Cohnella herbarum: one gene and its partner. The protein of the gene in region 1 binds, or shares a complex with, the protein of each later gene. Links are inferred from orthologs where the notes say so. Each region holds a gene or a part of one and is shown in the gene's direction. Other genes may lie near its edges. The genes, in order: accB and accD.

What was found.
Region 2: the proteins of accB (region 1) and accD are in contact, whole or in part, in a solved structure (PDB 8UXZ), measured with the Escherichia coli proteins. The link is inferred for Cohnella herbarum from one-to-one orthologs.

Annotation. Positions count from the first base shown.
Region 1 is NZ_CP051680.1:796,785-805,486, forward strand. Bases 1-2,726 are described here. They hold accB (acetyl-CoA carboxylase biotin carboxyl carrier protein), read left to right. Parts: upstream 1-982; coding sequence 983-1,471; downstream 1,472-2,726. Other genes in these bases: spoIIIAG (stage III sporulation protein AG), read left to right, coding at 1-39; HH215_RS03240 (SpoIIIAH-like family protein), read left to right, coding at 80-769; accC (acetyl-CoA carboxylase biotin carboxylase subunit), read left to right, coding at 1,491-2,726. Outside these bases: more of accC, read left to right, coding at 2,727-2,870; HH215_RS03255 (Asp23/Gls24 family envelope stress response protein), read left to right, coding at 2,990-3,397; alkaline shock response membrane anchor protein AmaP, read left to right, coding at 4,019-4,582; HH215_RS03265 (DUF2273 domain-containing protein), read left to right, coding at 4,598-4,828; transcription antitermination factor NusB, read left to right, coding at 5,007-5,468; bifunctional methylenetetrahydrofolate dehydrogenase/methenyltetrahydrofolate cyclohydrolase FolD, read left to right, coding at 5,465-6,316; xseA (exodeoxyribonuclease VII large subunit), read left to right, coding at 6,331-7,692; xseB (exodeoxyribonuclease VII small subunit), read left to right, coding at 7,685-7,963; HH215_RS03290 (polyprenyl synthetase family protein), read left to right, coding at 7,991-8,702. UniProt on the Escherichia coli protein: This protein is a component of the acetyl coenzyme A carboxylase complex; first, biotin carboxylase catalyzes the carboxylation of the carrier protein and then the transcarboxylase transfers the carboxyl group to form malonyl-CoA.
Region 2 is NZ_CP051680.1:2,853,657-2,862,478, reverse strand. What follows is about bases 4,095-6,940. They hold accD (acetyl-CoA carboxylase, carboxyltransferase subunit beta), read left to right. Parts: upstream 4,095-5,007; coding sequence 5,008-5,874; downstream 5,875-6,940. Other genes in these bases: pyk (pyruvate kinase), read left to right, coding at 6,877-6,940; HH215_RS12750 (acetyl-CoA carboxylase carboxyltransferase subunit alpha), read left to right, coding at 5,864-6,829; HH215_RS12760 (glutamate decarboxylase), read left to right, coding at 4,763-4,951; HH215_RS12765 (alpha/beta hydrolase), read left to right, coding at 4,095-4,555. In the rest of the region: HH215_RS12775 (hypothetical protein), read left to right, coding at 1-1,883; HH215_RS12770 (glycoside hydrolase family 172 protein), read left to right, coding at 1,896-3,026; more of HH215_RS12765, read left to right, coding at 3,812-4,094; more of pyk, read left to right, coding at 6,941-8,631; HH215_RS12740 (acyl-CoA thioesterase), read left to right, coding at 8,737-8,822.

The DNA of each region.
Region 1 (8,702 bases):
CCGATCCATCGGATTTCCGTCGTCCCGCGTAAAACTTGATTGGAATTCAAAATTATACGATCTTGGGAGGAATGGAAAGATGAACAACAAACGCCAAACCATATGGTTGGTATCGATGCTTAGCTTAATGGTAATCCTGTCTGCCTATTACCTATTTACGGAAGATGCGCCTACGACGCCTAGCGGCACGGAAGCATCGCAACTACTAGGCGATGACGGCAAAGTGAGTTCTTCGGCCGATCCGGAAGGCATAAGCGTCACCCAAGTCGACTCCCTTACGGATGAACTGACGGGAGTGAAAGCGGATGGGACGGTAAGCGAAGTCGCTTCCGAAGAGTCCCCTGGGCAAGAGGCGGGCGCGGAAAGTCTTTCACCCGGAGACGAAGCCGTTCTTAAGGGGATCAACAACTCGAAAGGCAATGAACTGTTAGACAAGATCCAACTGGAGCAGCAGACGAAAACAAGCGAACTGGCGGAGAAACTTACCGCGATCGTCGCGAAAACGTCAAAGGCAACCCCGGAAGAAGCATCCGCGGCGTTCGAAGAGCTTAACCGCTTGGAAGAAACGGATCTCCGCATTACTAGCCTGCAAGAAAAATTGCTGCAAGACTACGAGAACGCGGTCGTCGCCGAGGAAGACACGAATTTCAAAGTCATCGTTCTTAGCGAGAAGTTAGAGAAGAAGCAAGCCATCAACATTATCGACATGGCTACGAAAGAGCTCGACGTATCTCCCGAACGAGTCACCGTACAGTACGTGCAACAATAGGTTCTAAGAACGTGAGGAGCCATAACGGGGAGGCGATCCCGAAGGTAGATGACCAATCTACTTTCCGGAAGTCTCCCCGTTCCCTATTCGCGCTGAGATTACCTTTGAGGGCATAACTCTTTCCATTTCGGTCGATTATGGTATAATAGTTCCGTTGTGGGATCGAACATGCTTTCTTTAGACGGGGGAATCCCGAATCAAGGAGTGACCGAGATGTTTAAGCTGAGCGAAATTAAAGAATTGATCAAACTGGTAGACCAAACAACCGTACACGAATTGGAAATTGAGAACGAAGGAATGCGACTGTCGATTCGCAAACCGGGACGCACGGAAGTCGTTAACGTGCAAACGCCCCACCTTTCTCATACATACCTGCCGCAAGGCCAGCCGACCGTTCAGGCACCCGTTGTTGCTAACGGACCCGGACCGGAAACGAAAACAGTCGCTGCGGATGATTCCAACCTTCACCGCATCGTATCACCGATGGTAGGCACTTTCTATCGTTCCCCATCGCCCGATGCTTCTTCATTCGTGAACATCGGCGACCGAGTTTCCGATAAAACGGTCGTATGTATTCTAGAGGCGATGAAGCTAATGAATCCTTTGGAAGCGGAAGTGAAGGGCGAGATCGTGGATATTCTCGTGGAGAACGGACAGCTCGTCGAATTCGGCCAACCGCTATTCCTAGTGAAGCCGGAATAATCCCGAGGAGGATTTCATCTTGAAATTTAATAAGATTTTGATTGCTAACCGCGGCGAGATCGCGGTGAGGATCATTCGTGCGTGCCGGGAACTTGGAATTACCGCGGTGGCGGTGTATTCCGAAGCCGACCGTGAATCGTTGCATGTACGTTTGGCCGACGAGGCGTATTGTATCGGACCGACGGCGTCCAAGGATAGCTATTTGAACTTAACGAACATTATGAGCGTAGCAACGTTAACGGATTGCGACGCCATTCATCCGGGCTACGGATTTCTTTCTGAAAATGCTGATTTCGCGGATATCTGCGAAACTTGCAATATTGCGTTTATCGGTCCTTCGTCTGTTGCGATTAGCCGCATGGGAGACAAAGCGGTTGCCAAGCAAACGATGAAGGATGCGGACGTTCCGGTTATTCCCGGATCCGACGGATTGTTGGAAGATCTCGACGACGCGATTCGCGTCGCCCGCGAGATCGGCTACCCCGTTATCATTAAAGCGACGGCGGGCGGCGGCGGGCGCGGTATCCGAATCGCGGAGAACGAGGAAATGCTCGTTCGCGAGATTACGACCGCGCAGCAAGAAGCGGAGAAGGCGTTCGGCAATTCTGGCGTCTATCTAGAGAAGTTCCTGACGGGAATGAAACACGTCGAAATTCAAATCATCGCCGATAAACACGGTAACGTGGCGCATCTCGGCGAGCGCGATTGTTCCGTGCAGCGTCGTCGTCAGAAATTGGTCGAGGAAGCGCCTTGCCCGATTATGACGCCCGAACTGCGCGATCGGATGGGCCAAGCTTCCGTTAGAGCCGCCCGCGCGGTGAACTATTCCGGGGCGGGAACGATCGAATATTTGCTCGGGCCGGACGGCCAATTTTACTTCATGGAGATGAACACCCGTATTCAGGTGGAGCATCCCGTGACGGAAATGATTACGGGTATCGATCTAATCAAAGAAATGATCGCCATCGCCGAAGGTGCCCCGCTTTCCTTTAAGCAGGAAGACGTGAAGATCAACGGTTGGGCAATCGAATGCCGGATTAACGCGGAAGATTCGGAGCGCAATTTCATGCCATCCGCCGGACGCATCGGCTTCTACTTGCCGCCGGGCGGTCCCGGAGTGCGCGTGGATAGCGCCGCTTATCCGCAGTACGTGATTTCACCGCATTACGATTCGATGATCGCCAAGCTGATCGTTTGGGCGCCGACTCGGGAAGAAGCGATTGCCAGAACGAGACGGGCGCTAAGCGAATTCATGGTGGACGGGGTAAAGACGACGATCCCTTTCCATTTGAAGCTTATGAATCATCCGATCTTTAACAAAGGTACTTTCGATATTAAGTTTTTGGAAGAGCATGACATCAACGGGGATAGCGAAGTTTCGTCCGAAAATGGATTCTAGAATTTATTTCTGGCCAAGCGTTTGTCATAATAATCCGGGAATGCTATATTTATAAGTAGTGAAGGCGAATGCTCGGACTTACTTAGATTTGTGCCGAGCATGTGGAGGTGGAACTACGCATGGAAACGATTGTCCCTGATTACGAACGGACGGACATGGGCACCATTGAGATCGCTCCGGAAGTTATCGAAGTGATCGCCGGACTAGCGACGGTAGAAGTAGAAGGCGTTGCGGGCATGAGCGGCGGACTATCATCCGGTATCGCCGAGATGTTGGGTCGCAAGAACATGTCGAAGGGCGTGAAGGTAGAAGTCGGTCAGCGCGAAGCGGCTGTCGATGTATCGATCATTGTGCAATACGGACGCCGGATACCGGAAATTTCATCCGAAATTCAACGTAATGTCAAACGCTCGATAGAGACGATGACCGGACTGAATGTAGTAGAAGTTAACGTACATATTCACGACGTTCACTTCAAAACGGCCGATAAGCCCGAAGAAGATGAATCCCATGTACGTGTCCGATAAGTCGTAACCGCTACCTGATTTTTGCGGCAAACGGCACAACCTCCGGTCTGCGGATGACGGCCCTCTGACGAGAATTTCCTTCAGGGAACTCTCGCAGAGGCCTTTTTCGCACTCATGGAGTACAATTTAAGACAGGTGCACGGAAGGCCCGGCTGAATTCAAGATTCGATGTCGAATCCGCTTCTTGCTTCACCTCGTGATCAAAAGATGACTTTTCGAACTACCTCTTCAAATGAAGTTCGAAAAGTCAGGTTTTCAGCACCGAGAAGGTTGGATGAAGCTAGGGAAAGAGGAGCGGAGCGTAGGGAAAACCTACGTGAGCACCGGAAGGCCCGGCTGAATTCAAGATTCGATGTCGAATCCGCTTCTTGCTTCACCTCGTGATCAAAAGATGACTTTTCGAACTACCTCTTCAAATGAAGTTCGAAAAGTCAGGTTTTCAGCACCGAGAAGGTTGGATGAAGCTAGGGAAAGAGGAGCGGAGCGTAGGGAAAACCTACGTGAGCACCGGAAGGCCCGGCTGAATTCAAGATTCGATGTCGAATCCGCTTCTTGCTTCACCTCGTGATCAAAAGATGACTTTTCGAACTACCTTTAAAAGGGAACAGGGAGGCTCTTACGTTGATTAAAGTATTGGACAGGCTGCTTCTATTCTTTTATAGCTTGGCAATAGGGATCGTTGCGGTTGTTGCCATCGCCGCCGCTAGCGGCGGATTTTCGGAAAGTTGGCTGAAAGAAGTCGTATCCGACTTTACCGGCGACGTACGCGCAGTACAAGGTTCCGTCATCGGCGTTGCGGTCATCCTGTTGCTGATCAGCGTAAGATTCCTGGTGGTCTCCGTCCGGCGCGACAGCAACTCCGCTCCTTCCATCAATCAGCGGACGGAGCACGGCGACATTCGGATTTCGGTTGAAACGGTCGAGAATCTGGCGCTTAAAGCCGCTTCCCGGACGCGCGGCGTTAAAGACTTGCGCGCTAGAGTCAGAGTATCCGAAGCGGGACTGGGTATTCTGATCAGGGCATTCGTAGACGGAGAAGGCTCCATTCCGACGATGTCCGAAGAGATGCAGCGCACGGTATCTCAGCAGATCGAAGAGGCGACGGGTATTCCGGTCGCGGAAGTTTCCGTATTCATCGCGAACGTGACTCAAGCGCCAACTACTTTTAAGAGCCGTGTAGAATAGGGGGGAGAACCGCCTATGTGGAAAGTCTGGTGGGAATCCTACGGGGGAAGAATCTCGGGGATTGCGGCAGGTCTACTGTTCGGCATCATTTATTTGTTTAGCGGTTTCTGGGATATGCTCTTCTGCGCTTTGCTCATTGGCATCGGTTATTGGATTGGAAAACATAAGGATGAACGGCGCGGGCCGATCTTACCGTTCGAGAAATTGACGGATTGGGTCGCCGACCGTTGGCCTTGGTCACGATAATCCCTGTGAATGTTCTTGCCCAGGCAGGGACGGCGGAGCGCAAGCCAGGCTCCGCAGTTTCCGATGGAATAGATGCTCATGGGTTTTTTTGTTTTATTGGCTTAAGTTAAGATACCTCTAAAAGCATCATAATAAAAAGTAACAGAGCTTGAACGATAAGAAGCATTCGGGAGGATACATGAAGCGCAGACTCGCAAGGGAAATCGTGGTACAAAGTTTGTACCAGATAGAGATGAACGGCGTGACCGGCGACGAGGCCGTCAATATCGTAATGGAGGAAGCGCGTCAAGACAACGAGATCGGTACGGATGTTGCCGAACTGAAGCACATCGACGCATTCACTCGCGAATTGGTGCAAGGCGTTAAGGAAAACCAAGAGATTATTGATCAAAGTCTCGTCGTTTATTTGACGGGCTGGCAGGTCGATCGCCTATCGAGGGTTGATCGGCAAATTTTGCGTTTGGCCGCATACGAGATGATGTTCCGCAAGGACGTTCCGCCTAAGGTCGTCATCAATGAAGCGATCGAGCTGGCGAAGCATTTCGGCTTAGAAGAGAACGGGAAATTCGTGAACGGCGTGCTTGGACGCATGCTGAGAGAGAGAGAAGACAAACAATCGCAGGAGGGCGACAAGCTGTGAGCGCACAAATCATCTACGGAAAACAAATATCGGATTCGATCCGCGAAGAATTGATTCAGGAAGTCGAGCAATTGAAGCAGCAGGGCGTTACTCCGGGGTTGGTCGTCATTCTAGTCGGCGAGGACGCAGCTTCGCAAGTGTACGTAAGGAACAAGGCGAAAGCTTGCGAACAGCTCGGCTATCACTCCGAAGTGATCCGGGTTCCGGCGGAGACGACTCAACAAGAGCTGCTTGCGCTAATCGGAAAATATAACGAACAACAGAACATTCATGGCATTCTCGTCCAGTTGCCTCTTCCGAAGCATATCGAAGAAAAAGCGATCATCGACGCGATTTCTGTTGAGAAAGACGTCGACGGATTCCATCCGGTAAGCGTCGGTAACCTGATGATCGGCGACGACGCTTTGTTGCCTTGCACGCCGTCGGGCGTGATCGAGCTGTTGAAGCGGACGGGGAATTCCCCCGCTGGTAAACATGCGGTGGTCATCGGTCGAAGCAACATCGTAGGTAAGCCGGTAGCAATGCTGCTGCTACGAGAGAACGCGACCGTTACGATCTGCCATTCGCGTACTCCGAACATTGCAGAGATTGCCCGCCAAGCGGATATCCTGGTCGTCGGAGTAGGCGTTCCTAAGCTCGTGAAGAAGGAATGGGTTAAGCCGGGAGCCGTCGTGATCGACGTAGGCGTGAATCGGTTGCCGGATGGTAAGCTCTGCGGAGATGTAGATTACGACGACGTGCTCGACGTGGCCGGTTGGATAACGCCGGTTCCTGGCGGAGTCGGTCCAATGACGATTACGATGTTGATGGCGAATACGCTTAAATCTGCTAAACAAGCAAGGAGATAGGAAGGAGCCAAGCGATGGACCCGGCGCGCGCGTTAAGCATTCGCGACATTAACCGCCTCATTAAGATGAAGCTTGAAGGCGACACCGGACTCCAAGACATCTGGCTAAGAGGCGAAATATCCAACTTTACGTTCCATTCCAGCGGCCATATGTATTTTACGCTGAAGGACGAAGGCGCAAGACTGAAATGCATCATGTTCGCCTCCTATAACGCCAGGCTTCCATTCGCTCCGAAGGACGGAATGAAAGTGTTGGCGCGCGGCGGCGTTTCCGTATACGAAAGAGACGGGCAATATCAATTTTACGCGACGGCGATGCAACCGGATGGCATCGGGAGCTTGTATTTGGCTTTCGAGCAATTAAAGAGGAAACTCGATTCGGAAGGCCTATTCCTTGAACATCTTAAGCGTCAATTGCCGTCTTATCCGCGTACGGTAGGCGTAATTACCTCGCCTACAGGGGCGGCGGTGCGGGATATTCTGATCACGCTCGAGCGTCGCAATCCCGGGGTGCACGTATTGCTGTATCCCGTATCCGTGCAAGGAAAAGGCGCAGCGCCGTCGATCGTCAAAGCGATCCAAGCGATGAACGCGCATGGCGAAGCGGACGTACTGATCGTCGGACGGGGAGGCGGATCGCTTGAAGAATTATGGGCTTTTAACGAAGAGGCCGTCGCAAGAGCGATTCGGGCTTCGGCAATCCCCGTAATTTCCGCCGTCGGCCATGAGACCGACTTCACGATCTCCGATTTCGCGGCGGATCTAAGAGCGCCTACGCCTACGGCAGCCGCGGAGCTTGCCGTAAGACATACGGGCGAGCTTATGATGGGCTTGGTGCATCTGGAGCAGAGAATGACGAAGTCGCTGTCCGCTTTGCTCGGCAGGGCAAGGGAACGTTGGCAGCATGCGGCGAGATCTCCGTATTTCACGCAGCCAAGGAGAAGCTTGCTCGTTCAAGCGGAGCGCCTGGACAGGCTAAGAGACCGGCTGCAATATCGGATTCGAACCGAACAATCCCGCGCTCAGGAGCGATTATCGCGTTTGAAAGGAAGATTGTCCGCGGTTAATCCGAATCAGCAGGCGGCGTTCGCCCGCAAGAGGATCGTCTCGGCGACGAGAGGGTTGGAGCTTGCCATGAACGGTATCCTTCGCCAGCGCCAAAGCCAGTACGGCTCGATCGTTCGCCATTTGGACGCTTTGAGCCCGTTAAAGGTAATGGCGCGCGGATACAGCTTAGTATATGACGAGCAGGAGAAATCGTTGGTTCGTACGATTAACGAGGTGCAACCGGGCGACTTGATCCGCGTAAGATTGACGGACGGCAAATTGGATTGCCAGGTTTGGGGCATTCATGGGGAGGAGCGAACCAATGGCTAAGAACGGTACTGCGGGTAATTCCGCTAAAGAAAGCGAAGCGCCCGCTTTAACCTTCGAGCAGGCGATGGAAACGCTGGAAACGATCGTTGCCAAGCTGGAGAGCGGAGACGTGCCGCTGGAAACCGCCATCGAGCTGTTTCAAGAAGGGATGTCGTTGTCCCGCTTGTGCGGTCAGAAGCTCGAGCAGGTTGAACGTCGCATCGAGACGTTAGTGGAAGGCGATGGCGGATTTCAACGCAAGCCTTTCGTAGCGACGAAAGAAGAAGCCTAAGGCTTCAGGAGGCAAAGGGGTATTCACGTGACGACTTCGGTAGAAATACATACTTATTTACAGTTGCAGAAGGATCTAGTGGAAACGGCGCTGCGATCGGTTTTTGCTAAAGATGGGTCTATTCCGGTCAGGCTTCTTGAAGCGATGGATTATTCATTGCTTGCCGGAGGGAAGAGATTACGTCCTATTCTCGTTCTTGCCGCCGCGGAAGCGGTCAAGGGCGACGAACAATCGGCGGCAAAGTCGATGCCGTTCGCATGCGCGGTAGAGATGATTCACACCTACTCGCTTATTCACGATGATCTGCCGGCGATGGACAACGACGATTACCGACGCGGAATTCTAACGAATCACAAGGTTTTCGGCGATGCAATGGCGATATTGGCCGGGGACGGATTGCTTACTCACGCCTTCCACGTTGCTACGGATGCCTTGAAGCACGGAGTACCGCCGGAGCGCGTTCTCTCCGTTGTTACCGAGCTGAGCAAGTATGCGGGATTATCCGGAATGGTCGGCGGTCAAGTAGACGATATGCTTGGAGAGCAGGGCGTCACTTCGCTTGAACAATTGGAGAACATCCATTTGCATAAAACAAGCGATTTGATCGCATTCTCGCTTAGAGCCGGAGGTCATGCGGCCGAAGCGAGCGAAAAGCAGTTGGAAGCGTTCGGACTGTTCGGTCGGAACGTAGGGTTGGCGTTCCAGATTCAAGACGACATCCTCGATCTAACCGGTTCCG
Region 2 (8,822 bases), 2.1 Mb from region 1 along the record:
CGCCGCATTTGACTCCGACGGATGAACATGTCGTCGACCAACATTCGTTTCGTTCGCCTGCTTTGATCGCTCATGACGGCCAGCGGATGATTACGATGATTCCCGATCTGGATGCCATGATGGCAATGCCTCTTAAGTCTGCATCCGGGGACGCGAAGGAGCCAAGGTGGTATATGGACCTTAATGCTCCGCGTAACGAATTGGTGCTTGGGTTATCCGCGACGGAAGTAAGGGAGCATGTGCTCTACGTTCGCAAACCGGGAACGGAGTTCCCTAGCGGAGCGCTGGAGTTCGGGTTTTATTTGGCGATAACCGCCGATCAGGAGCAAATCGCGAATCCTTGGCGCGGCGTACTCGATTTTCTATGGAACGGATGGGGCGGTAGGTTATATGCCGCGGGCCAGCCGTTGGCAGGATCGCTGGAGCCGTACGTGCAGCATGCCTATGAATGGGCGTTTCGACGGTGGGAACACGCCGTCTGGCAGCAGTTCGAGCTGGAAGGACGGGACGTCGGAGCTCCGGCGTTCATCGTTAACGTGCAACAAAGTCCTAACTACCCCGGCGTCGCAAGCGAGCGGGAATTTCGTTCGATATGGAACCAGGCTTGGTTCAGTTCCCTTCGTTCGGCTCAAGGGTTATATCGTTATGGCAAGCGGATCGGCAACGACGAATACGTCCGCCGCGCGATGCTTGCGAAGGAACTGGCTCTAGCCGCGCCTCAACGGGGAGGGTTATTCCCGAGCGTGATCGCGACCGAGATGGACGCATTCGAAGAGAACGGGACGCGGATCAATCGCTCCCGGGGCTGGGATACGAAATATTGGGGCAATTCGAACCGTAATCCTTTTACGCGGAGCGCCAAGGAGTCGCCATACCATATTCTCGATATGAGTTGGACGGCTTTGCTCATGTTGAGGTGGCATGACGAGTTGGAAACGGATGCGCGGTTAATCGATTACGCGGCGTCCTATGCGGAGGCTCTGCTTCCGTTGCAAGACGAACGCGGGTTTTTCCCTGGCTGGATCGATCCCGTAACCTTAAAGCCTTGCGGCATTCTGGACGATAGTCCGGAGACATCGATGTCCGTTACGTTCCTGCTTAAGTTATACGAATTAACGAAGAGGGAAACCTTCCTCGACTCGGCATTGCTGGCTATGAAGGCCGTAACCGAACGTATTGTGCCGGAGGGGCGCTGGGAAGATTTCGAAACGTACTATTCTTGCTCTTCGTACGGTCATGATCATCTGCTTGGACGCAAAGCAGAACGGAACAACATGTACAAGCAATGTAATTTCTCGATGTTCTGGACGGCGGAAGCGCTGTTGGAATGTTATTTGACGACTCGGGATTCTGCTTATCTTCAGCTCGGACGCCGTTGTTTGGACGAAATGCTGATGACGCAAGCCTCCTGGCAGCCTCCGTACATTTTCGTACCGGCGCTTGGCGGTTTCGGGGTGATGAACGTCGACGGGGAATGGAACGACTCTCGCCAGAGTCTGTTCGCCGAAATTATCCTTCGCTATGGAAAGGAACTTGGCGTGGAGGAATACGTTCAACGCGGCATAGCGGCTATGCGCGCTTCGTTCGTGTTGATGTATTGTCCGGAAAATCCCGAGGTCAAAGCCCGGTGGGAGCAGGCATGGCCTTTTTTCGGGGAACGGGATTACGGGTTTATGATGGAAAATTACGGGCACGGCGGAAGAACGCATGCCGAAGACGATTACATGGGAGATTTTACGATATTCGATTGGGGCAACGGAGCAGCGGCGGAAAGCTACATGAGACTGACGGATCATTATGGAGAATCTTTGCTCGATCAAGCGGATTCGGGGCAGGAGCTCGGCGGCGGCACAACCTTGCGGGGACACGAGAGAAAAACATAAGGGGAGATCGACATGCGGGAACCGTTGTACGCGATGCCGCGCGGAGTAGAAACGCGCTGGGCGTCGCCCGAGAATCGAACGGGAGGCAAAGGCATCGCGGCTATGGCGAAGGGAGGGAGGAAAGGCTCGCCTTGCCTTTCGATTAAGGCTAAGGAGGAGGTCGTTCTTGCGCGGGAGGATGGGGTAAGCGGGATGATTCGCCGAATCTGGGTGACGTTAAACGACCGCAGCCCGCGAATGCTGCGCTCGCTTCGCTTGGAATTCTATTGGGACGGGGCGGAGAAAGCGGCCGCTAGCGCTCCGCTCGGAGATTTTTTCGGAACGGGGCTCGGCAGGATGGCGGCATTCCAGTCGTCCCTCTTCAGCAGTCCGGAAGGTCGCAGCTTTAATTGTTTCGTTCCCATGCCCTTTCGTACCGGAATGAAGGTGACGTTGACCAACGAAGGCGATACGGATTTGGGAATGTTTTTCTACGACATCGATTATACGGTAGGGGATCGTCACGGCGAAGACGCGCTCTACTTCCACGCCCATTTCCGCCGGGAGCGTCCTACCGTATTGAGGGAAGATTACGAGATTGTTCCGCGATTGCACGGTAGAGGACGGTTTCTCGGGGCGAACATCGGCGTCAAGCCGGATGCCGTAACCTATGGACTCACTTGGTGGGGAGAAGGAGAATGCAAAATCTACTTGGACGGGGACGATTCTTATCCCACTTTGTGCAGTACCGGGACCGAGGATTATATCGGAACAGGCTGGGAGCAGGGGCGGTTCGGTCATCTATATCAGGGCTGTCATGTCGCGGATAAAGAGAGGCTGGAATTTTGTTTCTATCGCTACCATGTGCCGGATCCGGTTTATTTTCAAGAGGATATTCGCGTGACGATGCAGCAAATCGGCTATTGGGAACCAAGAACGATAGAGGTTATGCGCCAAGCGAACGCAACTGTTATGTTGGCGGGAGAAGGGCACAGGACGATCTCGTTTGGCAACGGCTCGGAGGTGCCGGATTATGGTAACTTCGAGAGGCGGGACGATTGGTCGAGCTGCGCTTATTTCTATCTGGATCGCCCGTATTCGGAATTGCCGGAGCTCGATCCGGTCGAGAAAAGAGTAGAAGCGATAGGGGAAGATACGGTATGACTTTGAGAGCTGAAAAGGAACGCGAGATTAAAGTCGGCGGAGTGGAGCGGCAACGCGATCGAGAATAACGGCTCGGATGCCGAAGGTTACGGAATTTACGCGGAAGGCTATTCCCTGGACAATCGGTTCGAGAACAACGTGATTCGGGACACCGGAAGCGGGCGCCAGCGGTTGCCAACGGGTGGCCGACCGGTTTGAAGATTCGGTTGAAAATTTTGTTTTTGTCGTTGACGGCGTGGAATCATCGGTCGTGTAGGGTTGGGAACACCTTAGCGGAACGCCGTTCCTCTATTTGGATTGATTCCCCCGTCTGTCTTTATGGTAAAGGAACTGCGTTCCTTTAAATCTTATTAACTAGAGTAAAAACAGGTTTTATTGCGCAAATAAAGGATCTGCATTCCGTTATGATGTACGAGTTTGGTAGCGATAAGTGCGATAGAGGAACTGAGTTCCGTTAACGTCTTATTCGCTTGAACGCAAGACCACTTTCGATAAGGCACGGGTTTGTTCACAAACTTCCAAAGTCGAAAACTCAGCCTGTGACCTGAAGTTCCAATTGGAACAAGCAGATTCACAGGCTGAGCGCGTTATCCTATCGGTTGCGGCCGCCGGGGGATGATATGGCGCTCTAGCGGCTGTGGCAGCCGTAAAAAAAGCTCGAATGAAGCTGCAGCAGTCCAAAATGAACGTAACGACGAGATATGCATGCTACATGCTCGTTTTCTGTTCCTCCCCATCGTGGATTCTGCTAAAATAAAACATACAAACGAAAGGGTGGATGAACAGTGGCGTTGCTACAATGCGAGTTTATTTCGGAATCGCTCGAGATTTCCGCTTCAATGAACGTAATCCTGCCTCAAGGAAAATTGGAAAGACCGTTTCAGACGCTGTACCTGCTGCACGGACTGTCCGACAACCATACGATCTGGTGCCGACGCACCTCCATAGAGCGTTATGCCGACCAACACGGCATCGCGGTCGTTATGCCTGCGGTCAATAGAAGTTTCTATGCCGATATGAGCCATGGCGCGAAGTATTGGACTTTCGTCAGCGAAGAGCTGCCAAAGATTGCTCGTTCGTTCTTTCCGTTATCTTCCGAGCGCGAGGACAATTTCGTGGCCGGGTTATCCATGGGCGGATACGGTGCTTTGAAGCTCGGTTTGTCATTTCCGGAACGGTATGCAGCTGCGGCCAGTTTGTCCGGAGCGGTGGACGTAAATCGACTTGCGACTGAAGGGTTCGGCGGTGACATCAGCAACGTATTCAGCGATCCTGCGGCCGTTAAGGGGTCGTCCGCGGACTTGTTCGCGCTTGCGGAACGCGCGGCGGACAGACAAGACATTCCGATGCTCTATCAGTACTGCGGCACCGAAGATTTCCTATATGATGACAACGTCAGATTCCGCGATCATCTCCGAAAGTTGCAAATAAACGCTACTCACGTAGAGGAGCCGGGTACGCACGAATGGGGATGTTGGGATCGTCAAATAGAGCGCGTTCTGCAATGGCTTCCGTTAAAGCGCGATTAGTCGCAATCGTTCGTTCTAATCCGTCGGCGCTAGGGAAACTGCCGTTGTTTGGTTGCTAGTGTTGCGGCATCTGTGCTATGATTTCTTTATTGCTTAAGAGGTTGTTCGAAAAGTCTTCGATCGTTAGCGACAGGTTTACCTGACTTTTTGAACTCGTAGTTTATCTTTTCATTCATTGAACGACTAAGAAATTGGGGGTACCGCTTCATGTGGACGGTCATCTACATCGCACCGACCGCTAAGATCGCCGAACGGATTCAGAAGCGTCTGACGGATGAAGGATTTCTCGTACAGGTACGCCCCATTAACCTTACCAAACCGCAGTACGAAATATTGGTCCCATCTGGAGAAGTGCGGGAAGTGCAAGAGGTATTAGGCAGCATTCTGCACCTGTAATTCAGTACGATACCCAAAGCTTGACGGTCCCCATATATCGCTTGTGAGGTGTCGATGTGTTCAAGGATTTATTTCAAAAGAAAAAATACGCCGTCGTTCCTTCGGAGCGTACGAAAAGGGATATTCCCGAAGGGCTAATGAATCGATGCCCGAAATGCGGTCAAATCCAGCTCAGCAAGGAACTGGAGAAAAATCTTAAGGTGTGTTCCGGTTGCGGACACCACTATCGATTGAACGCCTGGGAGCGCATCGCTATGACGCTCGATGAGGGGCGTCTTTTTGAGATTGACGAAAACCTGATCTCTGAAGATCCGTTGAACTTTCCCGGTTATGCGTCGAAGCTCGAGCAACAGAAAGCAAGCTCCGGTCTGAAGGATGCGGTCGTTACCGGCGAAGGCGAAATCGGAGGATTTCCGGTCGTCATCGGCGTTATGAGCTTCGATTTCTTCAGCGGCAGCATGGGTTCGGTCGTTGGGGAGAAGGTCACACGCGCAATCGAGAAGGCTACGGAGAAGAAACTTCCTCTCGTCTTTTTCTCGACTTCCGGCGGAGCCCGGATGCAAGAGAGTATTCTAAGTTTGATGCAAATGGCCAAAACTAGCGCTGCGCTTGCTAAGTTTCAAGAGCAAGGCGGGTTATTCATTTCCATATTCACGGATCCTACGCTTGGCGGCGTATCCGCGAGTTTTGCGAGCCTTGGCGACTTTAATTTGGCCGAGCCGGGCGCGATCGTCGGGTTTGCCGGACGGATCGTCATCGAACAGACGATTCGCCAGAAGCTGCCCGATAACTTCCAAACGGCCGAATTCAACCTGAAGCATGGCCAATTGGACAAAGTCGTGCACCGTAAGGAAATGAAAACGTTGCTGACCAAACTTCTAGATATGCATGCGGGGAAAGGAGAGCTGGCCGATGTCCAGTGAACTGCCCTTTGAGAGGCCGCTTGTCGAACTACGCAAAAAAATAGATGAACTCAAGCATTTCGGAGCCGAGAAGGAAATCGACTTCACGGATGAAATCGGACGGCTCGAAGAGCGGTACAAGCAGCTTGAAGATGAGATCTACACGAATATGAGCGCGGCTCAGATCATGCACATGGCTCGTCATCACCAGCGTCCGACGTCTCTTGATTACATAAATCTCGTTTTTACGGATTTTATCGAGCTGCACGGGGACCGGGTATTCGCCGACGATTTGGCTATCGTCGGAGGACTGGCTAAGCTTAACGGCATTCCGGTTACGATTGTCGGCCACCAACGAGGGAAAGATACTAAGGACAACATCCAGCGTTTCTTCGGCAGTCCCCATCCGGAGGGCTTCCGCAAAGCGCTGCGTTTCATGCAGCAGGCGAATAAATTCGGTCGTCCGATCATTACGTTCATCGACACGAAGGGCGCGTATCCCGGCAACACCGCCGAGGAACGCAATCAATCGGAAGCGATCGCCCGTAATTTGATCGAGATGGCGAAGTTCGGCGTGCCGATCATCTGCGTCGTCATCGGAGAAGGCGGAAGCGGCGGAGCATTGGCGCTTGGCGTCGGCAATCGGGTGCTCATGCTGGAGAACGCGATTTATTCGGCCATTTCGCCGAACGGAGCCGCGTCGATCCTGTGGAAAGATGCCTCCAAAGCGGATGAAGCAGCGGAAGCAATGAAAATAACCGCCAAACATTTGCTCGAGTTCGGCATCATCGAAGATATTATTCCGGAGCCGCAGGGCGGCGCTCATCGCGATAAAGAAATGCAGTCGGAAGCGATCAAAGACGCGTTATGGCGCCATTTGCAAGAACTATTGCAGATGACGCCGGATCAATTAAGGGAAGACCGGTACCAGAAGTTCCGTAAAGTCGGGCGTTTCGGTACCGCTGAGCTTGAATAGCTCATATAAATGCGAACATGGATAGATAAACGGAGGAAAAAGAAATCATGCGTAAAACGAAAATCGTCTGTACGATCGGGCCATCCAGCGAGTCGCTGGAAAATACGAAAAAATTAATTACCGCCGGCATGAACGTTGCCCGCTTGAACTTCTCGCACGGAGACTTCGAGGAGCACGGCAACCGGATGAAAGCGATTCGCCAAGCTTGCCAAGAATTGAACAAAACGGTAGCGATTCTACTCGATACCAAAGGACCGGAAATCCGTCTTGGCAAATTGAAAGAAGAGCCGATCGAGCTCGTTCAAGGGGAATACATTACCTTGACGACCGAAGAGATCTTGGGCGATATTAATCGCGTTCCGATTACTTACAAGGAATTGCCGGGTGACGTTCGCGTAGGTTCGACGATTCTGATCGACGACGGTTTGATCGGAATGACGGTCGTTGACATTCAAGGCACCGAAATCAAGTGCCAAATCGTCAACAGCGGCCAAATCAAAAGCAAAAAAGGCGTAAACGTACCGGGTGTAGCTATCTCGATGCCGGGTCTTACGGAAAAAGATATCGGCGATATCAAATTCGGAATCGAGATGGGCGTGGATTTCATCGCGGCATCGTTCGTGCGCCGCGCAAGCGACGTTCTGGAAATCCGCGAGCTTCTGGAGCGTCATGACGCTCGCCACATTCAAATCATTTCCAAGATCGAGAATCAACAAGGTGTAGACAACCTGGACGAAATTCTTGAAGTTTCGGATGGGCTTATGGTTGCTCGCGGAGATCTCGGCGTAGAAATCCCGGCCGAAGAAGTTCCTCTCGTTCAGAAGCTGATGATCGAGAAATGTAACCGCGCGGGTAAACCGGTAATTACCGCAACGCAAATGCTCGATTCCATGCAACGCAATCCTCGTCCGACGCGCGCCGAAGCTTCCGACGTGGCGAACGCTATCTTCGACGGCACGGACGCGATCATGTTATCCGGCGAGACGGCCGCGGGCAAATATCCAGTCGAATCTGTATTGACGATGTCCCGTATCGCCGAGCGCGCGGAATCGGCGTTGCATTACCGCGAAATTTTCATCAAACAAGCGAATGCCCAACAAACTTCCGTTACGGAAGCGATCAGCCAAGCCGTGGCGAACTCCGCTCTTGATCTCGAAGCGAAAGCGATCGTCACATCCACGGAGAGCGGCTACACGGCTCGCATGATTTCCAAATACAAACCGAAATCCCAGATCATTGCCGTAACTCCGGTCGAGCAAGTGCTTCGTCGCTTACAGCTCGTATGGGGCGTCATTCCGGTCAAAGGAGTGTCCGCGGCAACGACGGACGAAATGTTCGAAATCGCGGTTAAAGGAGCTATGGATACAGGGCTCGTTCAACTTGGCGATACGATCATTATTACGGCAGGCGTACCTGTCGGACGTTCCGGAACGACGAACCTGATCAAAATTCACAACGTCGGCGAACTGATCGCGCAAGGTCAAGGGATCGGATCGCAAAGCGCTACCGGCAAAATCGTGATCGCGAATACGCCTGAAGAGGCCATTCGTAAGATGACGAGGGGAGCGATCCTCGTTGCGCCTTCGACCGATAAAGAATACATGCCTGCTTTCGAGAAAGCAGCTGCAGTTATTACGGAATGCGGCGGCATTACTTGCCACGCGGCGGTAGTCGGCCTTAACCTGGGTATCCCGGTTATCGTTGGCGTCAACGATGCGATTAAGCTGCTTGCTGACGGCATGGAAGTTACCTTGTACGCGGAGCACGGCGTCATTTACTCCGGTCAAGCAAGAGTTATGTAATTTACCGAGAAATCGGTTTAATAGTTGTCGATTCCCCGCAGCGGAGCTGTGGGGAATCTTTATATCCGGATGTCGTATTAAACCTAGCTAAGGGGAGGTAATCGAATGGGAAGATGGTTTCTGCATCCGATGCGGGTACGGTACCAAGAAACCGATCAAATGGGGGTCGTATACCACGCGAACTATTTGAA